DNA from 2 places in the Streptomyces sp. NPDC093510 genome. Region 1 is predicted to be linked to the other one. Evidence: riboswitches for the same ligand, from Rfam matches in the RefSeq annotation. Region 1 holds a riboswitch; the other holds the start of a gene.
The links. A riboswitch is a leader RNA that binds a small molecule or an ion and turns the genes downstream of it on or off. The one in region 1 is predicted to bind glycine.
Positions count from the first base shown of each region.

Region 2: it holds a riboswitch for glycine, as region 1 does, so the genes downstream of both, gcvT (glycine cleavage system aminomethyltransferase GcvT) here and gcvP (aminomethyl-transferring glycine dehydrogenase) in region 1, are expected to answer to the same signal.

Region 1 covers NZ_JBFBEE010000021.1:9,416-13,619, reverse strand. The annotation lists gene gcvP (aminomethyl-transferring glycine dehydrogenase) at 1-2,484, opposite strand, end outside; glycine riboswitch at 2,672-2,770, opposite strand; gene AB0N81_RS29820 (PRC-barrel domain-containing protein) at 2,915-3,304, shown strand; gene AB0N81_RS29815 (DNA polymerase IV) at 3,322-4,204, opposite strand, start outside.
Region 2 covers NZ_JBFBEE010000016.1:163,862-168,065, reverse strand. The annotation lists gene glyA (serine hydroxymethyltransferase) at 1-620, opposite strand, end outside; gene gcvH (glycine cleavage system protein GcvH) at 644-1,021, opposite strand; gene gcvT (glycine cleavage system aminomethyltransferase GcvT) at 1,080-2,222, opposite strand; glycine riboswitch at 2,373-2,478, opposite strand; gene AB0N81_RS26125 (AAA family ATPase) at 2,640-3,317, shown strand; gene AB0N81_RS26120 (enhanced serine sensitivity protein SseB) at 3,378-4,166, shown strand.

The DNA.
Region 1 (4,204 bases):
GGTCGCCTTGCTGAGCGGCCGCAGATCGACGATGCACTCGTGCGCGACGAGGCCGGCCGGGCCGGTGTAGAGCACCGGGTAGTGCGGCTCGAGGCGCTTGGCGATGTAGTTGGCGGAGAGCACCGCGACCTGGGTGGCGCGCTTGAGGCCCTCGCCGCCCATGAGACGCACGTACGACCAGGAGATCGGCAGGATGCCGGCGGAACCCCACGGCGCCGCGGAGATCGGGCCGACCCCGGTCTCGGGACCCGCCGCGGGCTGCAGCGGGTGGTTGGGCAGGTACGGCGCGAGGTGCTCGCGCACACCGACCGGGCCGACGCCGGGGCCACCGCCGCCGTGCGGGATGCAGAAGGTCTTGTGCAGGTTCAGGTGCGAGACGTCGCCGCCGAAGTGGCCCGGCTTGGCGAGACCCACCAGGGCGTTGAGGTTGGCCCCGTCCACGTACACCTGGCCGCCGGCCTCGTGCACCGACGCACAGATGTCGGCCACGTGCTCCTCGAAGACGCCGTGCGTCGAGGGGTACGTGATCATCAGCACGGAGAGCTCGTCGCGATGCTTCTCGATCTTGGCGCGCAGGTCCTCGACGTCGATCTCACCGTCGTCCGCGGTCTTCACGACGACGACCTTCATGCCGGCCATGACGGCGCTCGCGGCGTTCGTGCCGTGCGCGGACGACGGGATGAGGCAGACGGTGCGCTGCTCGTCGCCGTTGGCCCGGTGGTAGCCGCGGACCGCCAGCAGACCCGCGAGCTCGCCCTGCGACCCGGCGTTGGGCTGCAGGGAGACCTTGTCGTACCCGGTGACCTCGGCGAGCCGCTCCTCCAGCTCACGGATGAGCGTGAGGTAGCCCTGGGCCTGCTGGGCGGGCGCGAAGGGGTGCAGCTGCCCGAACTCGGGCCAGGTCACCGGCTCCATCTCGGTGGTCGCGTTGAGCTTCATGGTGCAGGAGCCCAACGGGATCATGCCGCGGTCCAGCGCGTAGTCACGGTCGGCGAGCCTGCGCAGGTAGCGCAGCATCGACGTCTCGGACCGGTACTGGTGGAAGACCGGGTGCGTCAGGTAGTCGTCGCCGCGCAGCAGGCCCTCGGGCAGGGTGTCCGCGACGGCCGCGTCGAGCGCGTCGACATCGGCCTGGACGCCGAACGCGCCCCACACGGCGGTCAGCTGCGACCGCGTGGTGGTCTCGTCGCAGGCGAGGGAGACGTGGTCGGCGTCGACCAGGTGGATGTTCACGCCGCCTTCGCGGGCGGCGGCGACGAGCTGCTCGGCCTTGCCCGGCGCGCGCACGGTCAGCGTGTCGAAGTACGCGCCGTGGACGACCTCGACGCCACCGGCGGTGAGCCCGGCCGCGAGGAGCGTCGCGTACCGGTGGGTGCGCCGCGCGATGGCCTTCAGGCCCTCGGGCCCGTGGTAGACGGCGTACATTCCGGCCATGACGGCGAGCAGCACCTGAGCGGTACAGATGTTGCTGGTGGCCTTCTCACGGCGGATGTGCTGCTCGCGGGTCTGCAGCGCGAGCCGGTAGGCCTTGTTGCCGTCGGCATCGACGGAGACACCGACGAGCCGTCCGGGCAGGCTGCGGGCGAACTTCTCGCGGACCGCCATGTAACCGGCGTGCGGGCCGCCGAAGCCCATCGGTACGCCGAAGCGCTGCGTCGTTCCGACGGCGATGTCGGCGCCGAGCTCGCCGGGCGAGGTGAGCAGCGTCAGGGCGAGCAGGTCGGCGGCGACGGTGACGACCGCACCGAGCTCGTGCGCCTGGTCGATGAGCGGCTTGATGTCGCGTACGGCACCGGAGGCGCCCGGGTACTGGACGAGCACGCCGACGACACCGCGCTCGGCGACCTCGGCGGGCAGGCCCTCGCTCAGGTCGGCGACGACGACCTCGACGCCGGTGGGCTCGGCGCGGGTCTGTATGACGGCGATGGTCTGCGGCAGAGCGTCGGCGTCCACGACGAACACGCCGTTCTTGACCTTGCCCATGCGGCGCGAGAGCGCCATGGCCTCGGCGGCCGCGGTGCCCTCGTCGAGGAGCGAGGCCCCGGAGGTGGGCAGGCCGGTCAGCTCGGCGACCATGGTCTGGAAGTTGAGCAGCGCCTCGAGGCGGCCCTGCGAGATCTCGGGCTGGTACGGCGTGTAGGCCGTGTACCAGGCCGGGTTCTCCATCACGTTCCGCAGGACGACCGGCGGCGTGAAGGTGCCGTAGTACCCGAGTCCGATCATGGAGTCGAGGACCTGGTTCCGGTCGGCGAGGGAGCGCAGCTCGGCGAGCACCTCGGCCTCGGAGCGCGCGCCGGGCAGCTTCAGCGCCTCGGCGTTCTTGATCACATCCGGCACCGCGGCGGCCGTCAGCTCGTCGAGCGAGCCGTACCCGACCTGGGCGAGCATCTTGGCCCGCGCTTCCGCATCGGGCCCGATGTGCCGCTGCTCGAAGGGGATGCCCTGCTCGAGCTCGGAGAGCGGGATGCGATTGGTGGCAGTCATTGCGGAGGCCTCCTGGTCTGCACGACCTGCGAGGGGTACCACGGCGCGGGTACCCGGACGGCCTCCCCCTCTGTCATCTCAACCTGAGAGCTTCACAGACCCGTCTGTCGACAGATCTGCTTTCACCGTCGGTGAGGAAGGGTTCCGAACGTGCCCGCCCGACGCCCGCCCTGCTTTCCAGAGTGACCTCGTCCGTGCGGTACGTGTGCCTGAGAGATTCCGGGGAGGATTTGCTCCTTCGGCGCCTCCGGAAGCGTGGTCCGGAGAGCTCTCCCGCACGGGGTCAGCAGCCAAGCGCCAGCCTACCAGCGAGGACCTCGGCCGTTCCCTCGAGTGGCCACCTGCCCCGAAGTGCTCTTTCGTAGTGACTACGAATGATTAAAGATGAGTTACGCCCGTTTTCGACAAGCCGCGACCAGCTGGAGGGCCCGTGCAGACCGATATCGATCCGCGCAACCTGATCGGCCGCAAGGCGTTCGACCGGAACGGGACCAAGATCGGCACGATCGACGAGGTCTACCTCGACGACGCCACCGGCGCCCCGGAGTGGGCCGCCATACGCACCGGCCTGTTCAGCCGCGACGCCTTCGTCCCGCTGGAGCCGAGCGAGCTGGTCGAGGACGGCACCCTGCACATCCCCTTCGACCGCGCCCTGATCAAGGACGCCCCGGACTTCGGAGTGGGCCGCCACCTCTCCCCCGAGCAGGAACTCCAGCTCTACCACCACTACGGCCTGGACATGGCACCCCCGCGGGACCCGCGTCCCGCCCCTCCCCCGGACCAGGACTTCGGCCGGATCGCGGGCACGGAAGCCCCCTGACCCGCCGGCCGCGGGCCTCACCCCACGTCCTCCACCACCACCCCAGCCGCGCCGGACACCGTCTCGAGCCCCGCTGCCGCGCCCTTCTCGCGCCGCGCCCCCGCGGCGACCAACGGCAACGGCTCCGCCGGCTCCAGGTCAGGGTCGTCCGTCCGGAACGTCCGCACCCGTCCCGGCGCCGAGTACGGCGTCTCGAAGCGCACCGTCACCCGGCCGAGGCCGCTCCCCTGCACCCAGCCGTGCCCGTACTCGGCATGCCGCACATCGTGCCCGGCCGCCCACCGCCGCTCGACCGGCACCACCGGCTCCTCGGCCCGCTCCTTCTCCGGGCCCCCCGCGGCCGCCTCCCCGGCCACGACATCGCCGCCCTCGCCCCCGGCCACCCCCTCACCTGCGGCCGGCGCCGCCCCCGTCTCCTCGGCCGCCTGAGCCTGAGCCTGCGCGAACAGGTCCTCCTGCGTGTAGTCCGCCAGGCCCGTGACGCCCACTCCGAGCAGCCGCACCCCTCCCGTGGTGTCCACGGCCTCCAGCAGCCGAGCGGCGGCCTCCCGCACCACTCCAGGGTCGTCCGTGGGCCCTCTCAGCGTCTCGGACCGCGTCAGCGTCGAGAAGTCGAACCTCCGCACCTTCAGCACGATGGTCCGCCCCGAGTGCCCCGCCGCCCGCAGCCGCTGCACACACCGCTCGGCGAGCCGCGCGACCTCCGCCCTGACCCGCACCCTGTCGTGGATGTCCACGTCGTACGTGTCCTCGACGCTGACCGACTTCGACTCCCGCTCGGCCACCACGGGCCGCTCGTCGTGCGCCAGCGCCATCGCGTACAGCGATCCCCCGTGGGCTTTGCCCAGCAGTCGTACGAGCTCGTCCTCGCCGGCCTCCGCGAGCTCCCCGACCGTGGTG
Region 2 (4,204 bases), on a different contig from region 1:
AGCCCGGCGAAGTGCGCCATGTCGACCCACAGCTTCGCGCCGACCTCGTCGGCGATGCGGCGGAACTCGGCGAAGTCCAGGTGGCGCGGGTAGGCGGACCAGCCCGCGATGATCACCTTCGGGTTGTTCTCCTTGGCCAGGCGCTCGACCTCGGCCATGTCGACCAGGCCGGCCTCGTCCACGTGGTAGGCGACCACGTTGAACTGCTTGCCGGAGAAGTTCAGGCGCATGCCGTGGGTGAGGTGGCCGCCGTGCGCCAGGTCGAGGCCGAGGATCGTGTCGCCGGGCTGGGCGATCGCGAAGAGGGCCGCCTGGTTGGCGGAGGCGCCGGAGTGCGGCTGGACGTTGGCGTACTCGGCGCCGAACAGGTCCTTGATGCGGTCGATCGCGATCTGCTCGGTCACGTCCACGTGCTCGCAGCCGCCGTAGTAACGGCGGCCGGGGTAGCCCTCGGCGTACTTGTTGGTGAGGACGGTGCCCTGGGCCTCCATGACGGCGACCGGAGCGAAGTTCTCCGAGGCGATCATTTCGAGGGTGGACTGCTGGCGGTGGAGCTCGGCGTCGACGGCGGCGGCGACGTCCGGGTCCAGCTCGTGGAGAGGGGTGTTCAGAAGCGACATCACACGATCCCTATCGGTATGGGTCAGCCGGCGGTGAAGGCGGTGTACTCATCGGCGGAGAGCAGGTCGTCCGGCTCGTCCGTGATGCGCACCTTGAACAGCCAACCGCCCTCGAACGGGGCGGAGTTGACCAGCGAAGGGTCGTCGACGACCTCCTGGTTGGCGGCGACGACCTCGCCGTTCACCGGGGAGTAGAGGTCGCTGACCGACTTCGTCGACTCCAGCTCGCCGCAGGACTCGCCCGCGATCAGCGTGTCACCGACCTCGGGCAGCTGGGCGAAGACGACGTCACCGAGCGCGTTGGCCGCGTGCTCCGTGATGCCGACCGTCGCCACACCGTCCTCGGTGGCCGACAGCCACTCGTGCTCCTTGCTGTAACGCAGCTGCTGGGGGTTGCTCATGACCTGAATTCTCCTGTACGCGGGTGGGTGCTGCGGAACGGGGAAGATGTGCGGGGGATCACTTCTGGCGCTTGTAGAACGGCAGCGCCACGACCTCGTACGGCTCGTGGGTGCCGCGGATGTCCACGCCGACCCCTTGGGTACCGGGGGCCGCGTGCTCCGCGTCCACGTACGCCATCGCGATCGGCTTGCCCAGCGTCGGGGACGGGGCGCCCGAGGTGACCTCGCCGATGACCTTGCCGTCGGCGACCACGGAGAAGCCCGCGCGCGGCACCCGGCGGCCCTCGGCGATCAGGCCGACCAGCTTGCGGGGCGGGGCGGTCTCGGCGCGCTCGGCGGCGGCGGCCAGGGCCGCGCGCCCCACGAAGGAGTCCGACTGCTCGTTCTGCCAGGTCTTCTCGAACTTGACCACCCGGCCGAGGCCCGCGTCGAACGGCGTAAGCCCGGCGGTCAGCTCGTGCCCGTACAGCGGCATGCCCGCCTCCAGGCGCAGCGTGTCGCGGCAGGAGAGGCCGGCCGGCACCATGCCGACGGGCGTGCCCGCCTCCATCAGCGCGTTCCACAGCTTCTCCGCGTCACCGGGGGAGACGAAGAGCTCGAAGCCGTCCTCGCCGGTGTAGCCCGTGCGGGCGATCAGCGCGGAGACGCCCGCGACGGTGCCGGGCAGGCCCGCGTAGTACTTCAGGTTGTCCAGGTCCGCGTCCGTGACTGACTTCAGGATGCGGGGGGACTCGGGACCCTGGACGGCGAGGAGCGCGTACGCCTCGCGGTCGTCGCGGACCTCGGCGTCGAACTCCTCGACGCGGTTGCTCAGCTCGTTGAGCACGTTCTGGGCGTTGGAGGCGTTGGCGACCACCATGTACTCGGGGGCCTCCGCCTCGCCGAGGCGGTACACGATCAGGTCGTCCAGGATGCCGCCGTCCTCGTCGACGATCATCGTGTAGCGGGCGCGGCCGACACCGATGGAGCCGATGTTGCCGACCAGCGAGAAGTTCAGGAAGTCGACGGCCTCCGGGCCTGTGACCGTGATCTCACCCATGTGCGACAGGTCGAAGAGACCGGCCTTGGTGCGCACGGCGTTGTGCTCGTCGCGCTCACTGGCGTACCGCAGCGGCATGTCCCAGCCCGCGAAGTCGGTCATGGTCGCGCCGAGCGATCGATGCACGGCATCGAGGGCGGTGAGACGGGGGGCAGTGCTCATGAAGGGAACTCCCAGGGCATGACGGGCGAGGTCGATCCTCCCCATCTGTCATCGGAACCTGAGAGGTTCGCCGGGAGTGTCTCGCTGTGCGAGACGTCCGGCTTGCACCTTGGGTGGGACCGCCGGGGGCGGCCCGCTTTTCAGATGTGCCTCGCCCGCGCGGTACGGGGCCTGAGAGATTCAAGGGAGGGACTTGCTCCTTCGGCGCCCCGGTGCGTCAAGCGACGGCCACCGGGAACTCTCCCGCGCGGATTCAAACGGCCGGTATGGAGTTGGCGGGCACATCATTGCACGCGACCCTGTCCAGGGGGACCCGTGGACGGTCACGGGCGCCACGGCCCCGGAATGCCCTTGTGCCGCATTACCTTCTCTTTACACTTGCTGGGGAAGCAGTACGTGACAGCTACGGGGAGGCCGATCACGGTGCGCAGCAGGACCAGTGTCTTTGCCACGACAACAGGGGTGGCGCTGCCCGAGCAGACCGTCGCCCCGGCCGCGGAGAGCTGCGGCCGGCTCCCCATAGCCGTCGTCCGCGACCTGCGGCACCGGGCCGGCCGCAGCCCGCACCGCCTCACCTTCGGCGAGGGCGACCTGGTCGTCGTCTCCGGGCTGCCCGGCGGCGGGAAGTCGACGCTGATGCGGCAGGCCGTCACCAGCCCGCGCATCGACTCCCAGGACACCCGCGACCGCTGGGCCCGCCGCATGCCTGCCCTGCTGCCCTACGCGGCCTACCGCCCCCTGGTCCGCCTCGCGCACTACGCGGGCCTGCGCCGCACCCTGCGCTCCGGCGCGAGCGTCGTCGTGCACGACTGCGGCACCCAGGCGTGGGTGCGCCGCTGGCTCGCCCGCGAGGCCGCCCGCCGCGGCACCGCCCTGCACCTGCTGCTCCTCGACGTCCCCGAGGACACGGCACTCCAGGGCCAGCGCGAGCGCGGCAGAGGCGTCTCCCGGTACGCGTTCACCCGGCACCGCAGGACGGTCGGCCGGCTTGTCGGCGCCACCGAGCGCGGCGACCTGCCGCGCGGCTGCCACTCCGCGGTGCTCCTCGACCGCGCGGCGGCACAGGTGCTGCGGATGATCGCCTTCGACCGCTGAGCCGGCCGGCGTTAGGGTTTCGAGCCGCAGGCAGAGCGGTCGCGAGCAGGGGTTGGACAGATGGACTTTCCGGCGCAGGCACATGCCCATCCGTACGGCGGATGGCCGGGCAACGAACTGGAGGAGGTCCTCGCGGCCTCGCTCGGCGGCGCACCCACGCCGTCGGCGGGCGCCCGGATCGTGGAGGTGCTCGGCCGCAGCCACGTCTGGATCCCGCTGCCGAACGGCGGCGGCCCCGACAGCGGCACCCTGGACCTGCCGACCCTGGAGATCGAGGGCCAGGCGTACGTCCCCGTCTTCAGCTCCGAGCAGCAGTTCCGCCAGGCCGTCGGCGACGCGGCCGACCGGATGGGCTGCACCGTGGCGCCCGCCGTCGAGTTCGCCAGGGGCCTGCCGCCGCAGCTGGGCATCGCGCTGAACCCGGACGGCACCGTCGGCGTCCCGCTGCCGCCGCCCGCCGTCGCCGAGCTCTGCCGGGCCGGCCGCACCCCGCTCGACGGACCCGCCACCGGAGGCCGCGTGCGCCTCTACGAACCGGACTGGCAGCACGATCCGGTGGACTTCCTGGCCGCCGCGGGCCGCGAGTTCGAGGCGACGGGCGTGGTGCTCACGGCGCGCCGCTGCCTGGCCGACATCGAGACGGACGACCCGTCCCTCTTCGTCGGCGTCGAGCTGTCCACCTGGGACGGAAACGCCCGCGAGCTCCCCATGGAGGCCCTCGGCCGCGCCCTCGGCCAGGTCCCGGCGCCGTGGCCGGTGAACCTCGTGCTGCTCGACGTGGCCCAGGACCCGGTGGGCGACTGGCTGCGCGCGCAGGTGCGGCCGTTCTACCACCGGATCGACGCTTAAGCTGGTTGCATTCTCCGGGTCCGTTCCTCGGGCCGTCG